DNA from 4 places in the Anaerotruncus sp. 80 genome. Region 1 is predicted to be linked to each of the others. Evidence: riboswitches for the same ligand, from Rfam matches in the RefSeq annotation. Region 1 holds a riboswitch; each other region holds the start of a gene.

Evidence for each region. Region 1 has a riboswitch for cobalamin ahead of D1155_RS13230 (NCS2 family permease). Riboswitches for the same ligand answer to the same signal wherever they lie in the genome.
Region 2: it holds a riboswitch for cobalamin, as region 1 does, so the genes downstream of both, D1155_RS08350 (bacterial Ig-like domain-containing protein) here and D1155_RS13230 (NCS2 family permease) in region 1, are expected to answer to the same signal.
Region 3: it holds a riboswitch for cobalamin, as region 1 does, so the genes downstream of both, D1155_RS09770 (hypothetical protein) here and D1155_RS13230 (NCS2 family permease) in region 1, are expected to answer to the same signal.
Region 4: it holds a riboswitch for cobalamin, as region 1 does, so the genes downstream of both, D1155_RS01000 (radical SAM protein) here and D1155_RS13230 (NCS2 family permease) in region 1, are expected to answer to the same signal.

What each region holds. Positions count from the first base shown of each region.
Region 1 is NZ_QWES01000029.1:15,184-19,362, forward strand. Features, by position in the region: gene D1155_RS13225 (helix-turn-helix domain-containing protein) at 1-447, shown strand, start outside; gene D1155_RS13230 (NCS2 family permease) at 451-1,758, opposite strand; cobalamin riboswitch at 1,824-1,999, opposite strand; gene D1155_RS15605 (hypothetical protein) at 2,246-2,434, opposite strand; gene D1155_RS13235 (GNAT family protein) at 2,431-2,970, opposite strand; gene D1155_RS16025 (hypothetical protein) at 2,972-3,100, opposite strand; gene D1155_RS15610 (transposase) at 3,278-3,649, shown strand; gene D1155_RS13255 (aspartate/glutamate racemase family protein) at 4,009-4,179, opposite strand, start outside.
Region 2 is NZ_QWES01000014.1:25,196-29,374, reverse strand. Features, by position in the region: gene D1155_RS08360 (DNA-directed RNA polymerase subunit alpha) at 1-815, shown strand, start outside; gene rplQ (50S ribosomal protein L17) at 860-1,201, shown strand; cobalamin riboswitch at 1,470-1,698, shown strand; gene D1155_RS08350 (bacterial Ig-like domain-containing protein) at 1,827-4,179, shown strand, end outside.
Region 3 is NZ_QWES01000017.1:34,423-38,601, reverse strand. Features, by position in the region: gene cbiQ (cobalt ECF transporter T component CbiQ) at 1-759, opposite strand, end outside; gene D1155_RS09780 (energy-coupling factor ABC transporter substrate-binding protein) at 767-1,087, opposite strand; gene D1155_RS09775 (energy-coupling factor ABC transporter permease) at 1,089-1,838, opposite strand; cobalamin riboswitch at 1,998-2,181, opposite strand; cobalamin riboswitch at 2,309-2,489, shown strand; gene D1155_RS09770 (hypothetical protein) at 2,603-3,634, shown strand; gene D1155_RS09765 (sirohydrochlorin cobaltochelatase) at 3,648-4,179, shown strand, end outside.
Region 4 is NZ_QWES01000001.1:213,891-218,069, forward strand. Features, by position in the region: gene D1155_RS00995 (TetR/AcrR family transcriptional regulator) at 1-325, opposite strand, end outside; gene D1155_RS01000 (radical SAM protein) at 458-1,828, opposite strand; cobalamin riboswitch at 1,962-2,155, opposite strand; gene D1155_RS01005 (ABC transporter permease subunit) at 2,142-2,927, opposite strand; gene D1155_RS01010 (ABC transporter ATP-binding protein) at 2,924-3,805, opposite strand; gene D1155_RS01015 (TetR/AcrR family transcriptional regulator) at 3,810-4,179, opposite strand, start outside.

The sequences.
Region 1 (4,179 bases):
TCTTCACAACCAGGAAAAATCTATTATGTGTACGTACCCTCTCTCATACAGAAAAAAAACAAAGAGGTCAACATCTTGACCATAAATCAAGAAAAAGCTTCCTTTTATGGGCGTGTAGTCGACCCCACCGATTTTGCTAAGTGCACCTATTATTACACAGGAACAGTGCAGACTTTCGATTCATCCCAGAGGATTTTCCTCGCAAATACTGCAAATAAAAATGATTTGCTGGTTCTGGATCTTACCAGCAATTTTGGTACATCTTCAATTATCGTTGGTCTGTTCTGCAGTCTTTCCCTTGGTCGATACGATTCCTTTGTCAGCAAATGTATCGCTACCGAGAATCCTCTTACCGACCTCACCGAAGCCACTGCACTCACAGCTCCAACACGTGATGAATTGAACCAGCTAAAGAAAAGGCATATATTCAAAATACTGCAAACCTAAATTTTACAGGCAGAAATAAAGAAAAAATACCATAGCCAGCGCCACAACAGGCAGATTCACCTCATTTCTTCTGCCAGCGGCAATTTTGCAAATCAGATAAAAAATAAATCCCGCAGCAATTCCTGTCGTAATGGAGTATGTCATAGGCATCGCCACTATGGTAATAAATGCAGGAATGGCGTCATCCAGACGACCAAAATCAACTTTTTTCACTTCCATGAGAAGATACATTCCCACGATAATCAAAGCCGGTGCAGTTACAGCACTTGTCATCACCCCTGTCAGAGGCGAGAACACAACCGCCAGCAAGAAGCACAAAGCAGTTGTTACAGCAGTCAGACCGGTTTTTCCGCCTGCCGCAATCCCGGAAACCGATTCCGCATAGCATGTAACGGTAGAGGTTCCAAATAAAGCGCCCATCACAGAACCTGCCGCATCAGCAATTAAAATCGACCCGCTTCCCGGCATGGTTCCCTTTTCATCGGTCATTCCCGCCCTGGAGCTGGTGCCGATTAAAAAACCAAGGGTATCAAACATATCAACCATGGTCAATGAGATAATAAGCGCAATAAGTGACAGGATACCGGACAAGCCCGCTTTTCCTGAAATCAATCCGGAAAAATCAAGCTTAAAAGCCACGTCCGCTATTGCGCCCGGAAACTCTGCAAGGTGGTCGGGCATCGCTGTCTGTCCTGCCGCCAGACTCAGTACAATCGTTATCACCATACCGATAATCAAACTTCCATTTATGTTCAATACCACCAAAACAGCTGTGATTGCCACTCCAAGCAATGCAATCAGAACTGTAGGCGAACTGAGATCCCCGAGAGCAGGCATTCCGCTTGCTAAAGATATAATCCCTGTATCCAGAAGACCAATGAGCGCTATAAACAGACCCACGCCGGCGCTTATAGCGTATTTCAGATTTACAGGTACTGCATTGATTATCTTATCTCTCAGAGGCGAGATAACAATTAGAAAAAATAGGATTCCGGAAAGGAAGGTAAGTGCCAGCGCCTGCTGCCATGAATATCCGTAAATTCCGCATAGGGTATACGCAAAAAAGGCATTCATCCCCATACCCGGCGCCATCGCAAAAGGCTTATTGCTCAAAAATGCACACAGCAGCGTGCCTGCTGCGGCAGAAAGACATGTAGCAACCATAACGGCGCCGGAACTCATGCCTGTAGATGACAGAAATACCGGGTTCAGAAAAATGATATACGCCATGGCAAAAAAGGTTGTCAGACCGGCGCGTACTTCCTGTCTGACAGTGGTGTGATTTTCTTCCAGTTTAAATAGTTTTTTCATTAGTGCCCTCCATATAAAAAAATAACGCATCCGGCAGAGATACTTTCGCATCATATCTCTCCAATGCGTTTGCGCTGCTTCCCAGCTGGTGTTCTGACTCCAGTATCAGCATCTTTCTTCGCCTTCCCGGTTTCCCAGTGACATCATGAAGAAGACTCCTCTGTTACAGCGTTGGCGGCGTACAGGAATTTCACCTGTTTTCCTTTAAACCCTTTCGGGTACTGGCAAGCTCTTTTCAATTTTCATATATCATTATACACAATTTGAGCGAAAATGCAAGACTTTTGCATGTCTTCAAACAGGGCAAAGGCATGAAAAAAGAAATGTGACAAATATTCGTGATTCTTTTATTTTTGTCAACATCAGAAACCGTTCTCAGACTGACGGAAAAATCTCTTGAAGAGTGTACAAAAGGAAACGCCGTAAACCTGTCAAACTCCACTTATAAAGACAGCCGCCCTTTTCGCTAGGCGGCTGTTAATTATTCTTAATTCTTTAGACATCCCACCGGCACTACATAAATTCCAGCCTGCCTTCGGTAAGCATAATCACCTACGCCAATAAGAATCATTAAAAAAGCCGGTTTTTTCATTTTATCTGTGTCTATTTTTTTCGGCGTGTTGGCATAATTTTTTTCGGCGTGTTGGCGTTTTTCCAGCTTATTCACTGCATTCATTTACCATATCGCTCAAAGTATTCCTCTGCCAGCATGGACATCAGATGCACGTCGTAAAGCACTCCATTCTTCCTGCAATTCTTTCTCAGCACGCCCTCGTACTGAAATCCCAGATTCAGATACAGATGCGCCGCTGGATTTCCCGTATAATGATCCAGATAAACCCGCTTCATGCCAAACTCCTCAAAGCACAGCTTCATAGCCGCTTCCATCGCCTGCCTTCCGTAGCCTTTTCCACGAAGCGCCGTATCCGCAATGTAAATCCGCCAGATTTCACACTTCCAGCCTTCTATGATATCGCCAAGAATAATTCTTCCCACCGGCTCACCGCTCTTGCGCAGACAAATAGTGTACTGGCGCATATCCTCTACTTCATCAAACTTCACATAAGCCTTGGTCACATCTTCAAAGCTTTGCCCATCAGCAATGCTGAAAAACTCCGTTACTTCAGGCTGTCTCTCCCATGGGTCGAAGTATTTCAAACCCTCAAAAACGCTGTCGCGTATGATTAAGTCCTTGGTTTCAATCGGGTTCATATCAATTTTCCTTTTGTTGAGACAGTGCACTCTTAATCAAATACTCCATCCCTGCGGGCATATCATAATTTCCTTCCGCTCCGGCACCAAAGAGAAACGCTATCTTACATCCTGTATTTTTCTTTTCCATGAATTTCCTCAAACAACTATCTTCCTTTCAGCATATTTCAAACCCAAAAGAAAAGAAAGTACTGGACATCCTGCCAAACAGAAAAACCGATGCCCTATACCAATACTTTGCAAGATATCCAAACCGAAACAACGTAAAATACGTCGTCATAGATTTAGGCACACTATTCAGAAGCGCGTGGTAAAAACAGCATTTCCAAAAGCAGAAATCGTCGCCGACCGGTTCCATGCCCTGAGACTTGCCATTTACGCGTTAGAACAAATTCGCAAAGAAGTCCAAAAGAACTTCCACACAAAACGAAGAAAATACTTTAAACATGCCAGAACACTCCTCATCAAACACAAAGAGAAACTGGAGCCAGAAGAACTCGAACAAGTATCCAATATGCTCACACCATCCAAAGAACTAGCCCTGAAAAAACTGGCGTATGACCGATTTGCTTCCCCAGATATCTATACCGCAAAGAAAAGACTACTAGCCTTTAAAATGGCGGTACAAGCAGCAAACCTAGCCTGTTCAACAAAGTTGCCTATACCTACACAGAATTGACGTACCATTTTCCAACGGATATACCGAAGGCTGCAACAATCCAATCAAAGTCACCAAGAGAGTCGCTTATGGCATGAGAAACTACGAAAGATTTAAGAAAAGAATTCTCCATACTATGGTTCAATATTAAACCAAAGGAGACAGCTTTATCACTGCCTCCTCAGTCACTTAAATTTTTTATTTTGCGTTCCACCCCAACATTTTACATTGAACCTGAAATACTGCAAACCTAAAAGCAACCCTCTTTTGTTAGATCCAGTCTCTACAAAAGAGGCTTGCTCTTTCATCCTCTATCTGCAGGTCTGATTAGTCTAAAACTGGCTCCAGTACTTATTTTATGATTATAAAGTATTCATCCCTCAGCTGCCCATAAAAGTAGAAATTTCTACCAACGAAACTTCCCCCAGTGCTGCAGCCACCATACTCATCATAGAACTAAAATCAAACACAGGGAGCCCTGTTGCTTCCTGAATTTTCCTTCTAAATGGCGGCAAATCCGTACATTCGAGAAGAATTGCCCCCATATTCGG
Region 2 (4,179 bases), on a different contig from region 1:
TGAGTTCGCTTCCGGGTGCTGCTGTAACTTCTGTAAAAATCGACGGAATACTTCACGAGTTTTCAACGATACCAGGTGTCAAAGAAGACGTAACAGAAATCATCTTAAACTTAAAGAAACTTGCTGTAAGACTGAACGGCGATAATACAAAGCGTGTAATCATCAATGCGGTTGGTCCAAAAGTTGTAACGGCTGCGGACATCATTGGCGATTCCGAAATGGAAATTTTCAATCCTGAGCTGCATATTGCAACACTGGAAGAAAATGCTACACTTGTAATGGAAATCAATCTCGCAAGAGGCAGAGGCTATGTACCTGCTGACCAGAACAAGACAGAAAGCACACCGATTTCAGTGATTCCAGTTGACTCTATCTACACACCTGTTAGAAAAGTCAACTATACAGTAGAGAACACAAGAGTTGGTCAGGTCACTGACTTTGACAGATTGATTCTGGAAATTTGGACAGATGGTTCCATCACGCCGGAAGAAGGCGTATCCATAGGAGCGAAGATTATGCAGGAACACCTGAATCTCTTCATTCAGCTGGATGATTCTACCGACGGTATGGAAATCATGGTTGCAAAAGAAGAAGACCAGAAAGAAAAAGCGCTGGAAATGACAATTGATGAATTGGAACTTTCCGTTCGTTCTTTCAACTGCCTGAAGAGAGCTGCAATCAACACTGTTGAAGAATTAACCGAACGCACCGAAGAGGATATGATGAAGGTTAGAAACCTTGGTAAGAAGTCCCTCGACGAAGTGAAAGCAAAATTAGAAGAATTAGGACTTGGTCTCAAACCAAGCGACGATTAATCATTTGCATAGACAGACAATAACGAAGTGAAAGGAGAATTGATATGCCAGGATATAGAAAACTGGGCAGACCTACTGCTCACAGAAAAGCTATGCTGAGAAATCTGGTAACTGATCTGCTCAGAGAAGGTAGAATTTCTACTACTGACTGCAGAGCTAAGGAAGCTAGAAGAGAAGCAGAAAAGCTGATTACACTTGCAAAGCGCGGCGACCTTCACGCAAGAAGACAGGCGCTGGCATACATCTACGACGAAAGCGTAGTAAGCAAGCTGTTTGATGAAATTGCACCAAAGTATGCTGACAGAAACGGTGGATATACAAGAATTCTGAAGCTGGGACCTAGAAGAGGCGATTGCGCTGAAGTAGTGTTCTTAGAATTAGTATAATCATCAGCTTAAGATAAAACATGAAAACCCTGCATGGTAAGCCCTGCAGGGTTTTATGGTTATACTGTGATTTCTTTAGTAGACTTTGCTGTATTTGAGGTAGTATGAAGACCTTGCAACCTGAAAGCGTATAATTTTGAGAAAAAGTGGCGCAGCAGGGAAAGATTAATATCTATATAATGTAGTAATAAAAAATGATATTGCAAATTTGTTCGGAGAGGGCTATAATACAATTGGAAGAAATTCCAAACAATAATTAAAAACTAAAATAAAAAACAACGTTTTGTGTTCTTTCCATTGGAATCGCACCTTGTTTATCAGGAGATGTCAATGAGAAAGCTAAGAGGGAAGCAGGTGAAAGTCCTGCGCGGACCCGCCACTGTAGTTGGATTGTTTTGATTGAGACTGGAAATAGTCAACCACTGGGGAAACCTGGGAAGGGAGATTGAGACGATAATCCATGAGCCAGGAGACCTGCATGAAATGAGGATTTGCGGCGAGGTAACCGTAAGAATCCATGGTTAAGATACAGTAAATTCGGACTGTAGGCAAATGCCTATAGTCTTTTTTGTTGTAAAAAGCAGGAAGCTGTAGGCGGTAACTAAGACAAGAAAGGAAAAAACACATGAAAGAACAAAAGCAAAACTTGAAGAAAACTCTTGTGCTGCTTCTCAGCTTTCTCATTGTTTTCAGCATGATGCCATCTATGGCATTTGCGGATACAGGTGATGGAACCGAAGCGGAAGCAGAGAAATCCTGTAAGGTAACTATTACTTCACAGGCGAATCAGAAGTTTTTCCATGCGCCGCTGGTGAATACCCAGGTAGATGCGGATCTTGCTGAGACCTACGGCTATGCCGACAGCGTGAAGGATGAAGTTTCTGTATTGGATGCGCTGGTAAAAGCGCATATGGAGAAATATGGAGAAGAATTTACTAAAGAGACAGCAGCTGATAAGCTGGAGATAGACGAGAACGGCAATGTAACCCGTTATTTTGGTGAGAAAACCACAGACAGCGGTGTTATGATCAACAGACAGCTTTGTGAGACGCCGGCAGTCACAGCAATCAAGGAAGGAGACTGTTTGGAATTTTTCCGCTATGCTTCTGCTGAAAAGAAGGATATGTATACAGGGGTTTCCGCTAGCTATGCTACATCAGGAAATAATGGGATACATTGGAAGCCGGTGTATACACTGAGCAGGCTCAGAGACGTTCCTTTCGATATCCATTGCTGGGGATTCAATGTGGCGCAGTTTGGCGCAAAGGAAGAATCTCAGCGGATGCTTAACGGCGTGGGCATGGAAGGACTGCAGCTGGGGGTAATTGACTCTAATGGTGAAGTTGCGCCGGTTGGTGGAGCTGCGGCAAGTAGTAAAGCAGTAGTCAAAAATGTAACTTTAAATCAGACAGAGGATTCCTGCTGGCTAACGGCATATAATCCGAAAGCAGATATTATCATGCCATTCATAAACGTACAATTGCTGAATGCTCCTTCCTTGAAAGTCTTGGAACTTTATAGAAGTGAGGAAGATTTTAGCGAACGTAAAAATCCGCTTACAATGACTCCTGCATTGCAGGATGGCAAAAAAGACGGATATGAAGTGGACATACCGGATTATCTCGGCAATAAAGGCGTATATATCTATAGCAGCTTCTCTTCTGATCCGCAGGCGCCGACCAACGAATTTGCAGGCGAAGCGCTGAATAAAACTGTACGGGGAGAGTCTGGTATGATCTCCGGAAACCGCTCAAAGCTGTATCAAGGATGCTTTCATGTTCGTTATAAGGGAAGCATGGGGATCGTTGCGCAGTACAGTATAAAAGCAAATCTTAATGCTACCCTGAAAGAACTGGCGGTAGAAGGTATAATGGATAAAGCCTTCAATCAGGATGAAACGCAGTATCATACGTATATTGACAAGGATGCGGAAACGACTAAGATTAAAGCAACTGGGTACAATAAGTCATACATGATTAAAGCAAATGGAATAGAAGTTTCAAATGGAGAGGAAAGTGAAATTCCTGTAAAGTGGGATGAATCCGGCCGCATGAATGTAGAAATTACAGTTTCCTCTGACCGCTATGCAGAAACAATCTATCAGATTTGTTATGAAAAAGAGCCTGAAACGGATGTGCCTACCGTTGTAGAACAGCCAAAATCTGCGGATTACATCCAGGGAAATAAAGCGGCAGCGCTGACAGCGAAAGCCAGCGCAAGCGGAGCAGTGCGTTATCAGTGGTACAAGAACAGTATCAATTCTACAGAAGGTGCGACTGCTATTGAAGGAGCACAGGATAGGGAATATACACCATCTACAGAAGAAATCGGTACAACTTACTACTATTGTCAGTTTACCAATGAAAAAAATAAGGAAAATACTGCTATTTCCAATATCATAAAAATTGTAGTTAGTGCTGATCCGACACCAAAAGCGACATTGGAAAATTTTGGTAATGAGTTGGGAGATGATTACTCCTATGCTTTTCATAAAGGTTTTGTGTACGCACCGGGGGCTGAAGCGGAAAAAATTTCCGTTAAGCTTGAAAATCCGGTAGAGGGAGCAGTGTACAGTTATCAATGGTATAGAAATTTCGCCACAGCCGGTGCAGAGTCGAAAACAGGCGGCAGCTTCGGACCGAAAGACGTGACGGAAATTCAGCCGTTTACGGATGCGAAATATGCAGATGATTTAGGTAGTTACTGGTCCTGTGAAATCACATGCACCTTTAAGGGAAAAAAATACGAATCTTATGCGACAACCGGAGAGAAGAATGCGGCAGGAAAAGATATAACGGGTGTTTACGTCTTTATCAAGGTAGACTCTGCGGCAAAACCAGTGTTTACTAAGCAGCCGAAGGGTAACGAATCTTTGAGAGTCGGAGATGCTGCTTCAAAAGGGAGAGTCAGTGTATCCGTAAAGAAAGATGACTATGGAAAATTAACCTATCAGTGGTATGTGAATACAGAGAATAAAA
Region 3 (4,179 bases), on a different contig from region 1:
CCATAAAGTAAAAGCCAAAAGGGCAGTTTCATAAAGTACAATGTAGTAGATATTTCTTTTGCTGGTGGGATGGCTTTCTTCCAGCACTCTAATTTCACCATCATATCCTCTGGACTCCATAGCGTCATAAAGATTTCTGGAACGCTTCATAGATCTGATAAACAGTGCCTGCACCATAGAGGCAAAAGATTTTATTGATGTTTTAAAATCCTTGTGTCCAAGGCGGGCGCTTTGTGAAGTGGAAATGTAGTAGGCTACGTCCAGCAGCACAAAGATATAGCGGTAAATCAGAAGCATGAGCTCTATCATAAGAGCTGGCACATGAAGCTTTCTGAGGACGCTTAGAATATCTGTCATAGTAGTATTAAAAGATAAAAAGTATAGACAGGATACGGCGGCTAGTGCTGTAGTGATAAGCTGTGCCCCATGCAAAATGCCTGCAAAACTTCCAGTGACGTACCAGCTTCCAATAGGAACGGCAAAGGCGTCAAGGGGACGTTTTCCGATGTTGATGATAATGGCAGCAGTGCTCAGTATGAGAAAGGCCAGGGGAACCATCATCAAATTTCTGTATCTGGCAGCGGAAATACCGCCGCGAACAATGGTTAGCCAGCTGTTGACTCCAATGACAAAGACGCCCATAGCAATGGAACGACTGACAATACAAAAAATAAGAGTCAGCATTGCAAAAGCGAACTTTTCCATGGGGTTTACATATCTGAGTTTTGACAAATAGCACAGCTTATCTACAATAATCATAATTTATTTATTCATCCTTCATCCATTTTTTTCTTTCGTAAAACCGACCCATAAAGAAGGCGAGAATGCCGACTCCGATACCGGTCTGTACGCAGAAAATTAAACTTTCGATTTCACCGGGAATTTCGCCGCCCAGATAGCTTTCTAAAATCGGTGTAAACCAAGGTTCATATTCACCGCCCTGTATCTCTTCTATAGCGCCGCCGGCAGCGTCATCAGAGCCGCCAAATTCAGCGTCTTTGAGCATTAAGAAGGGTACGACTGCGATGAGAATTGCCAGAATCAGAAGCAGAACCACAAGACCCTTTTTAGATTTCTTCTTATTCATATTATTTGCCCTCCTTGATAAATCCGATTGATTTCAGTTCAGGTTTCGCAAAGGATTCTAAACCGATGACGATGATAACAGTCAAAATGCCTTCCACGATAGCAAGAGGCACTTGTGTCGTAGCAAAAATACCCATGAATTTCGCAAGGGAAGCGCCGACACCTCCTACTTCTGAAGGATAAGCCAGAGCCAGCTGCAGACTGGTAATGCAGTATGTAAGCAAATCACCTAAGGCAGCTGCCAGAAATACAGAAAACATTTTGTTTACCTTTAACTTTTTGCATAGCTTGTACACGCCATAGGTGATAAAAGGTCCTGCGATAGCCATGGAGAAAGTGTTCGCTCCAAGGGTAGTAAGACCGCCGTGAGCCAGCAGAATTGCCTGAAATAAAAGTACGATAATTCCCAAAATGCTGACTGCTGCAGGTCCAAAAAGGATTGCGCCAAGACCGGTTCCTGTCATGTGAGAGCAGCTTCCTGTAACCGATGGAATTTTTAGCGAGGAAATTACAAAGATAAATGCACCTGCCATGGCAAGTACAGTGATAATTTTTCTATTATCTGTAAGGGTATTTCTGATGGAGAAAAAACCCCAGATAAGAAATGGAACGCATATCGCTCCCCATACCAGACAGTAGGTTCCGGGTAAGTAGCCCTCCATAATGTGCATGGCATTTGCCGTGGGAACCATACCAAAGACCAGTGAAAAAACTGTTACAATTGATAAAAATAATTTTTGCCTTTTTGTCATAAAGTATCTCCTTTCTTGATAAACAAATGAACAAAACACGAAATGTTGTATCTCTACGCAATAAAAAATCCTGTCATTTATGACAGGTGCAGCGATAGAAAAGTATGCAAAAAATACTTTCCGTTTCGTGTTCACACCCGGTCATCGTTCGTAACCTGTGTAAATTGGCTGTATTTGGGTAGTTCTTCTGACTTAGACATCTGGCACCCTTATCTTGCCTTCCCAGTTTCCCAGTGACATAAATTAAGATAGGGCTACGTCATTACAGCGGCGCGACCGTGCAGGACTTTCACCTGCTTCTCTTTTAAACCCCTTGAAAGGGACCCTTATACATTCAATTGTAACCTCATTATATTACCGGAGGTTGTATTTTGTCAAGCGGAGGATAGGGGCAAAAAAAGATTCTGTACAAATACGATTTGATATGATACAATGTCAGCGTAGAAACGTTGATGCTTTGAAATAACAACTGAATGACAAGTATTTCTTGTCTGTTTTAACAGCAAAGAGGGAAACAGGTGCAAATCCTGTGCGGTTGCCGCCGCTGTAAGGAAGGAGTCATGCCGAAATACCACTGGACAGATAGTCTGGGAAGGTGTGCATGATGAAGATATCCGAGCCAGAAGACCTGCTTGAAATACTAGGAGTGCGCCTGACGGTTATCAGGTTTCCTAAACGACAGATACAGAAAATACGGGCTGTAGCATATTTTGCTACAGCATTTTTATTATTCTAATATTAAAACTTGCTTAGGAGAAATCAAAGTGGAAGAAAGAGAGTTAGAGCTAAGGAAGAAGCTGCTGATTGAAAAGATCAGTCGAAATCCAGACAGGAAATACGGGCAGAATGACAAAACTTCTGCTGTCTGGAAAAATTATGCATTAGCAAGTCCGGACGGCAAATGTGTCTACCAAAGCTTTTCTGATGAAGAACTGCTCGCTTATCTAAGGCGTTTAGCGTCAGAACTGGGGTATGGCCCTACGCAGGGAGAAGTATTTTGGGTACTGAAAGACTACATCAAACAAAGGTTTGGTAAATGGCCTTATGCGCTTCGTGCTGCAGGGCTTTCCGCGTCAGCAGGTAAAGGCGGAAAAACTATGGAGCAGATGGAAAAAGAGCGATTGCATAAGGAAAAGCTTCTTGACATGGTCAGAGAAAAAGCACTAGAGCTTGGGAAAATTCCGCATCCCAGAGATTTGCCTGAGGTTTGCAGGGAAATCAAAAAATATTACAGCGGCTGGACTTCTGTTATTAAAGCTGCAAAGTTGGATGCTGATTTTCTTAAAAGAGCAGTCTATAAGATTCCTGATTTAGAACTGGAATATATCAATATGCTGGAAGCAGTTAGAAATTTTGCTCATGAAATAGGACGAAGTCCTCTTCATGGAGAAATTGAACAGGCTGTTAAGCAGGCGCTCATAGAGCGATGCGGCTCCTGGCGCAATGCGCTGTTTCAGATTGATTTGGAACCGGTTCTCCGAATGGAGCCTTTTCACGATATTTATATCGACCATAGAATGACAGAAAATCGAAGGCTCCATTCTGACAGTCTCTATGGCTGCTATTATAAGGTATTGAATCTGGATGAAGATGATAGAAAGCGCCTTGGTATGGTAAAAGATATCTATCTGAAAAACGGAAAAATTCCTATGAAAAAGGAAGTGCCAAGACAGCTGCGGCAGGATTTGCACGAAAAATGCGGTTCCTGGGGTAACGTTCTCTATCAGATTGGCGTTACGCCAAAGGAATACTACGAGGAGAAAAATAAAAAGAAAAATAGTAATCAAGGAAAGTAAGAGGAATAAAAAGATGAATCAGAAACAAGACACCGCGATTCTGGTAGTCAGCTTTGGCACCAGCTATAACGAAAATAGAAAGGTCACAATAGATGCTATTGAGCAGGCAGTTGCGGATGCTTTTTCAGATTATCCGGTGCGGCGTGCTTTTACCAGTCAGATGATTATTAATAAGCTAAAGAAAAGGGATGGACTTCATATCGACAACGAAGCTGAGTCACTGCAGCATGCAGCAGCAGATGGATTCAGAAAGCTGGTGATACAGCCGACACATTTGATGAATGGAACAGAGTATCACGACCTTCTGCGCGATGTGGAAAAACATAGAGATCTTTTTGCAGCTGCAGTACTTGGAGAACCTCTTTTAACTGATAAAGAGGATTTTGAGAAAGTTGCAGCTGCCATGGTGGAAGACACAAAAGAGCATACGGATGAAAAGACGGCCGTGGTGTTGATGGGACATGGAACAGGTGTTGAGGCAAACAGGGTATACTTTGATTTGCAAGATGAGCTCAGAAAACAGGGACACCACAACTATTTTATCG
Region 4 (4,179 bases), on a different contig from region 1:
TTCTGATCCACTCCTGAGAAAGCTTATATCCGCTGTCTTCAATACATGCCGAAAAATGCACCATATAATAGATGATTTTTTCTATGAAAGTATCCTGCAGGCTCATGGCCTTATCCAAAACCTCGCTGAAAGCACCATATCCAAGCGCAAATACAATATCCTCTTTCTTCTTAAAATAAGTATAAAAGGTGCCCTTCGAAACACCTGCCAGTGCAGTGATCTCGTCAACTGTCGCCTGAGAAAGTCCTTTCTCTGCGATAATTTTGCTGCCTGCATCCAGCAGTTTTTTCTTTGTTGCAAGGGCAGCAATCTGTCTGCTCGTCATAAGCGTGCCTCCTTTTTCTTTATTATACTGTATAATTGACTATCAGTCAATGACTTATAGTCAATTTTAAAAAAACTGCACTGCTTGATATTTCCTCATCAAACAGCGCAGCTTATCTCTTGCAGCATATGTTTATTTCCTATCCTGCTCCCACAGTTTATCTGCCACCGGCGCCCAGTTCTTTGCATATTCTGTGCACTTTCCACAAAGATGCTCACAGGATTCCGGCGCTTCTAAATCCGTAGATTTTGCTCCGGTCTTCTTTACTAATTCCTGCAGAATTCCTGGGTTTTCCAGCATAGGGCAAGGCCGCAGATGATTGTCATTAAACGGCTGTCCATCACGATATGCAAGAAATAGCGGCTGACGCAAACAATCAAGAAGTGACTTTTCTTTGATATTAGCGCCGGAGTAGTGAATAAATACACAAGGTTCCACGTCTCCGTTGGCATTGATATGGCAATACCTTTCCCCTGCCGCAATGCAGCCATGTACAAACTCTCCATCGTTTTGAAAGTCAATCGCAAATATCTCTTTACCACCTGTAATACCGCGGATTTCCCTGATTTTATCGTGCATATAAACTCTCTGTTCCGGTGTCAAAAGCAGTTCTGTACTCGCATTGACACCCACCGGCATATAATGGAAATACCATGCAAAAACACAGCCTTTATCGATAAGCATATCCAGGAATTCATCACTGGTTACAGTCAAATAGTTCTTGCTCGTATAGCAAATCGACACACCGAAAGGAATTCTCTTTTCATGCATCAAATCCATCGCCGCCAAGGCTTTCTGGAAATGGCCTTCTCCTCTTCTCCCGTCGTTGCTTTCTTCAAAACCCTCAATGCTAACCGATACAAAGAAATTACCTACTCGAAGAAGGTCGTCACAGAATGCTTCATCAATCAGTGTACCGTTGGTAAACGCATGAAATGCACAATCGCTGTGTTTTTCGCACAGACGGATAATTTCCTTTTTCTTAATCAGCGGTTCGCCGCCGGTGAACAGAAAAGCGTGAATACCCAATTCTTTACCTTCTGTGATAATTCTATCCATATCCTCAAAAGAAAGGTTCATTTTATCGCCATATTCCGCAGCCCAACAACCGGTACAGTGCATATTGCACGCTGTTGTAGGGTCCATCAGAATAATCCATGGAATATTGCACTGGTATCTTTCAGACATTTTCAGAGAAGTCTTGTAACCACGAAAACCAGACTCATATCCGGCATTTAAAGCAAAGGTCTTCAAAATATGCGGATCCACATTGCGCAAAATATTTTGTGTATAATGGGTCCACTTGCTATTCGGGTCTTTTGCCAGCTTTCTCAAAAGTTCATAGGAAGAACCTTCCCATGCGTCTCCTAAAATTTTCTCCAGCATATTAATCATAGGAAGCATAACTTCGGTCAAATCCTTTTCCTGTCCCTTGTTGATAATCGACTCCAAGCCTTTTTCGAAGGCTTTTCTTTCCATGATATGTTTTACATCCTTTACCAAAATATTCCACCTCCAGTTTATTCGTCTCTATGAAGATATATTTCCTTTTTTTCGTAACATATTATACTGCACTTTTCAAAAATTAGAACTAGACAATTTCCTGGATTTGACTAATCAAAAGCTGCACCAAAATGGTGCAGCCCGTATTTTCTGCATGTCTCCTAACTCAGAGGGCATCGTTCTTACTCACCTTCCCGTTTCCAGTGGCTGGTCTAAAACCATCGAACAAGAATTCCCCCATTACAGTGGCGGTACCGTGCAGGATTCTCACCTGCTTCCATCTTAGCGCCCAATCCAATCGGGAGAACATGATTTAATAAATATCTTTTTTTACATACCGCAAATAGCCGGCTCCAATCCCAAGCAGCCCAATTACCATCCCGATTGCGACCAGTGTCCCATCGAGACTGCCCGCTGTCACGATATCCGCTCCTTCGCAGTAGGCGAAAGGCGTCACATATTTTAAAAACGCCGCCACTTCCGCAATGTTGGCAATGAGATTCAGAAAATACATCATAAAAGCGATGCCAAGTCCGGCGCCCACGCTGCCTTTACGTGTGAAAGCAGAAATCCCGAAGCAAATCCCCGCCAGCTCCAGTTGCAGCAGATAATACGCAAGATGCAGCAAATTGATTTCCCTCCAGGGAATCGCTTCACCTACCGCCGCTATAGCACACACAGAAATCCCATAAACCAGCAGATTTATCGCCGTCACCTGCACCAATACCGCAAGGAGTTTTTCCGTCACGACCCGCCTGCGGCTAATCGGATGGGGCAGCAGGAATTCAGCCGTTCCATCTTTTTCTTCCTTGCTCAAAATGCCAGCCGCGCACAGACAGGCATAGAATGCGCCGCCAAGCCCCAGCACATTCCCACATTCAATAGCATAAAATCCGGTCAGCATGCCGAAGTTCAGACGGTCCATTCCAAAAGCGTCGGAAAAAGAGCCCATGGAAGCAAACACATCGCCAACACTCTCCATCTGTCCTTTCATCTCCGGAAAGAGGAAGATGCAAACTGCCAGAAGAAAAGAAATGGCAGCAGTCCAAATCAAAAACGAAACGCGTCCCTGTCTCAACTCATGTCTAACCAATATCACAGCGCCTCACCATCCTTTTCATAATAGTGAAGAAATACCTCTTCCAAATCCGGCTCAGATACGGCGAGATCCGCAATCTGTCCATCCGCAAGCCTTCTCAGCAACTTGTTCATATCGCCGCTGTAAAGAAAGCTGGTCTGCCCCGCAATCTCTTTCCGGTCACGAATTCCGCAAAGTCCGTCAAGATTTACGCTGCCGCAAACCGCAACACGCCTGGCGCTGGTGCGAGAAAGCGCCTCTACACGATCGCAGGCAATGATCTTCCCTTCACGAATGATTGCGGCACGGCTGCAGTTTCGCTGCACCTCTGACAAAATATGACTGGACAAAAAAATAGTCGTTCCATCTGCATTGCGCTCCCGAAGGATTTCAAAAAATTCTTTCTGCATCAGTGGGTCAAGACCGCTGGTCGGTTCGTCCAGAATTAAAATTTCCGGCTGATGCTGCAGCGCGCAGACAATGGCGACTTTTTTCCTGTTACCAAAAGAGAGTTCCTCCACTTTTCGTTTCTCAGAAAGTTGTAATCTTTCACAAAGCCGCACAGCTTCCTTTCTGCAGTCCTTTTTTCGCAAGTCCGCAGACAGCTTCAAGATATCTTTCACCCGCATTCCGCGATAAAAAATTGCTTCCGACGGAAGATATCCAGTCCTGGCAAGAATCTGCTCTCTTTCTTCGCAAGCAGCAAGTCCGCTCACCCAGGCGTCTCCTCCGGTCTTTTTTATGAGCCCCATCATCGTGCGGATTGTCGTAGATTTCCCTGCGCCGTTGGGACCGATGAATCCAAAGAATTCTCCTTCGGAAACGGTCAGACTGACGCCGGAGATCCCCCGGTTTTTTCCATAATATTTAGTCAAATTTTCTAACTTGATTGCATCCATCTCGTCACTCCTTCCGAAGATAAATACTTTTCCAAAATGCGATCAGTCTGGTAAAATCCTTTTCCATTTCTGCGGTATTCACAGGTCCTCGCTGCACCATCTCCCACAGATATCCTTCCGACGCCCAGTACATCTCCCTGTACATCATGGGAATATCCAGTCCTGGCACAAACTGCGCCGGATCAAAGTTGATACGGGCACGATCCGCTTTCAGGTTAAAATACCGGTGATAGCTTTCAGAAACAGCTGCGCAGATTTCCGGGTCCTTTTCGTAAAATGCTTTGATGGTAAAATTCGCCATGTCCGGATACTGACTGATCAGTTCCATTTTTGCCCGCATGCCCCGTTCCATGCTCTCAAACAGCCCCTGCTGG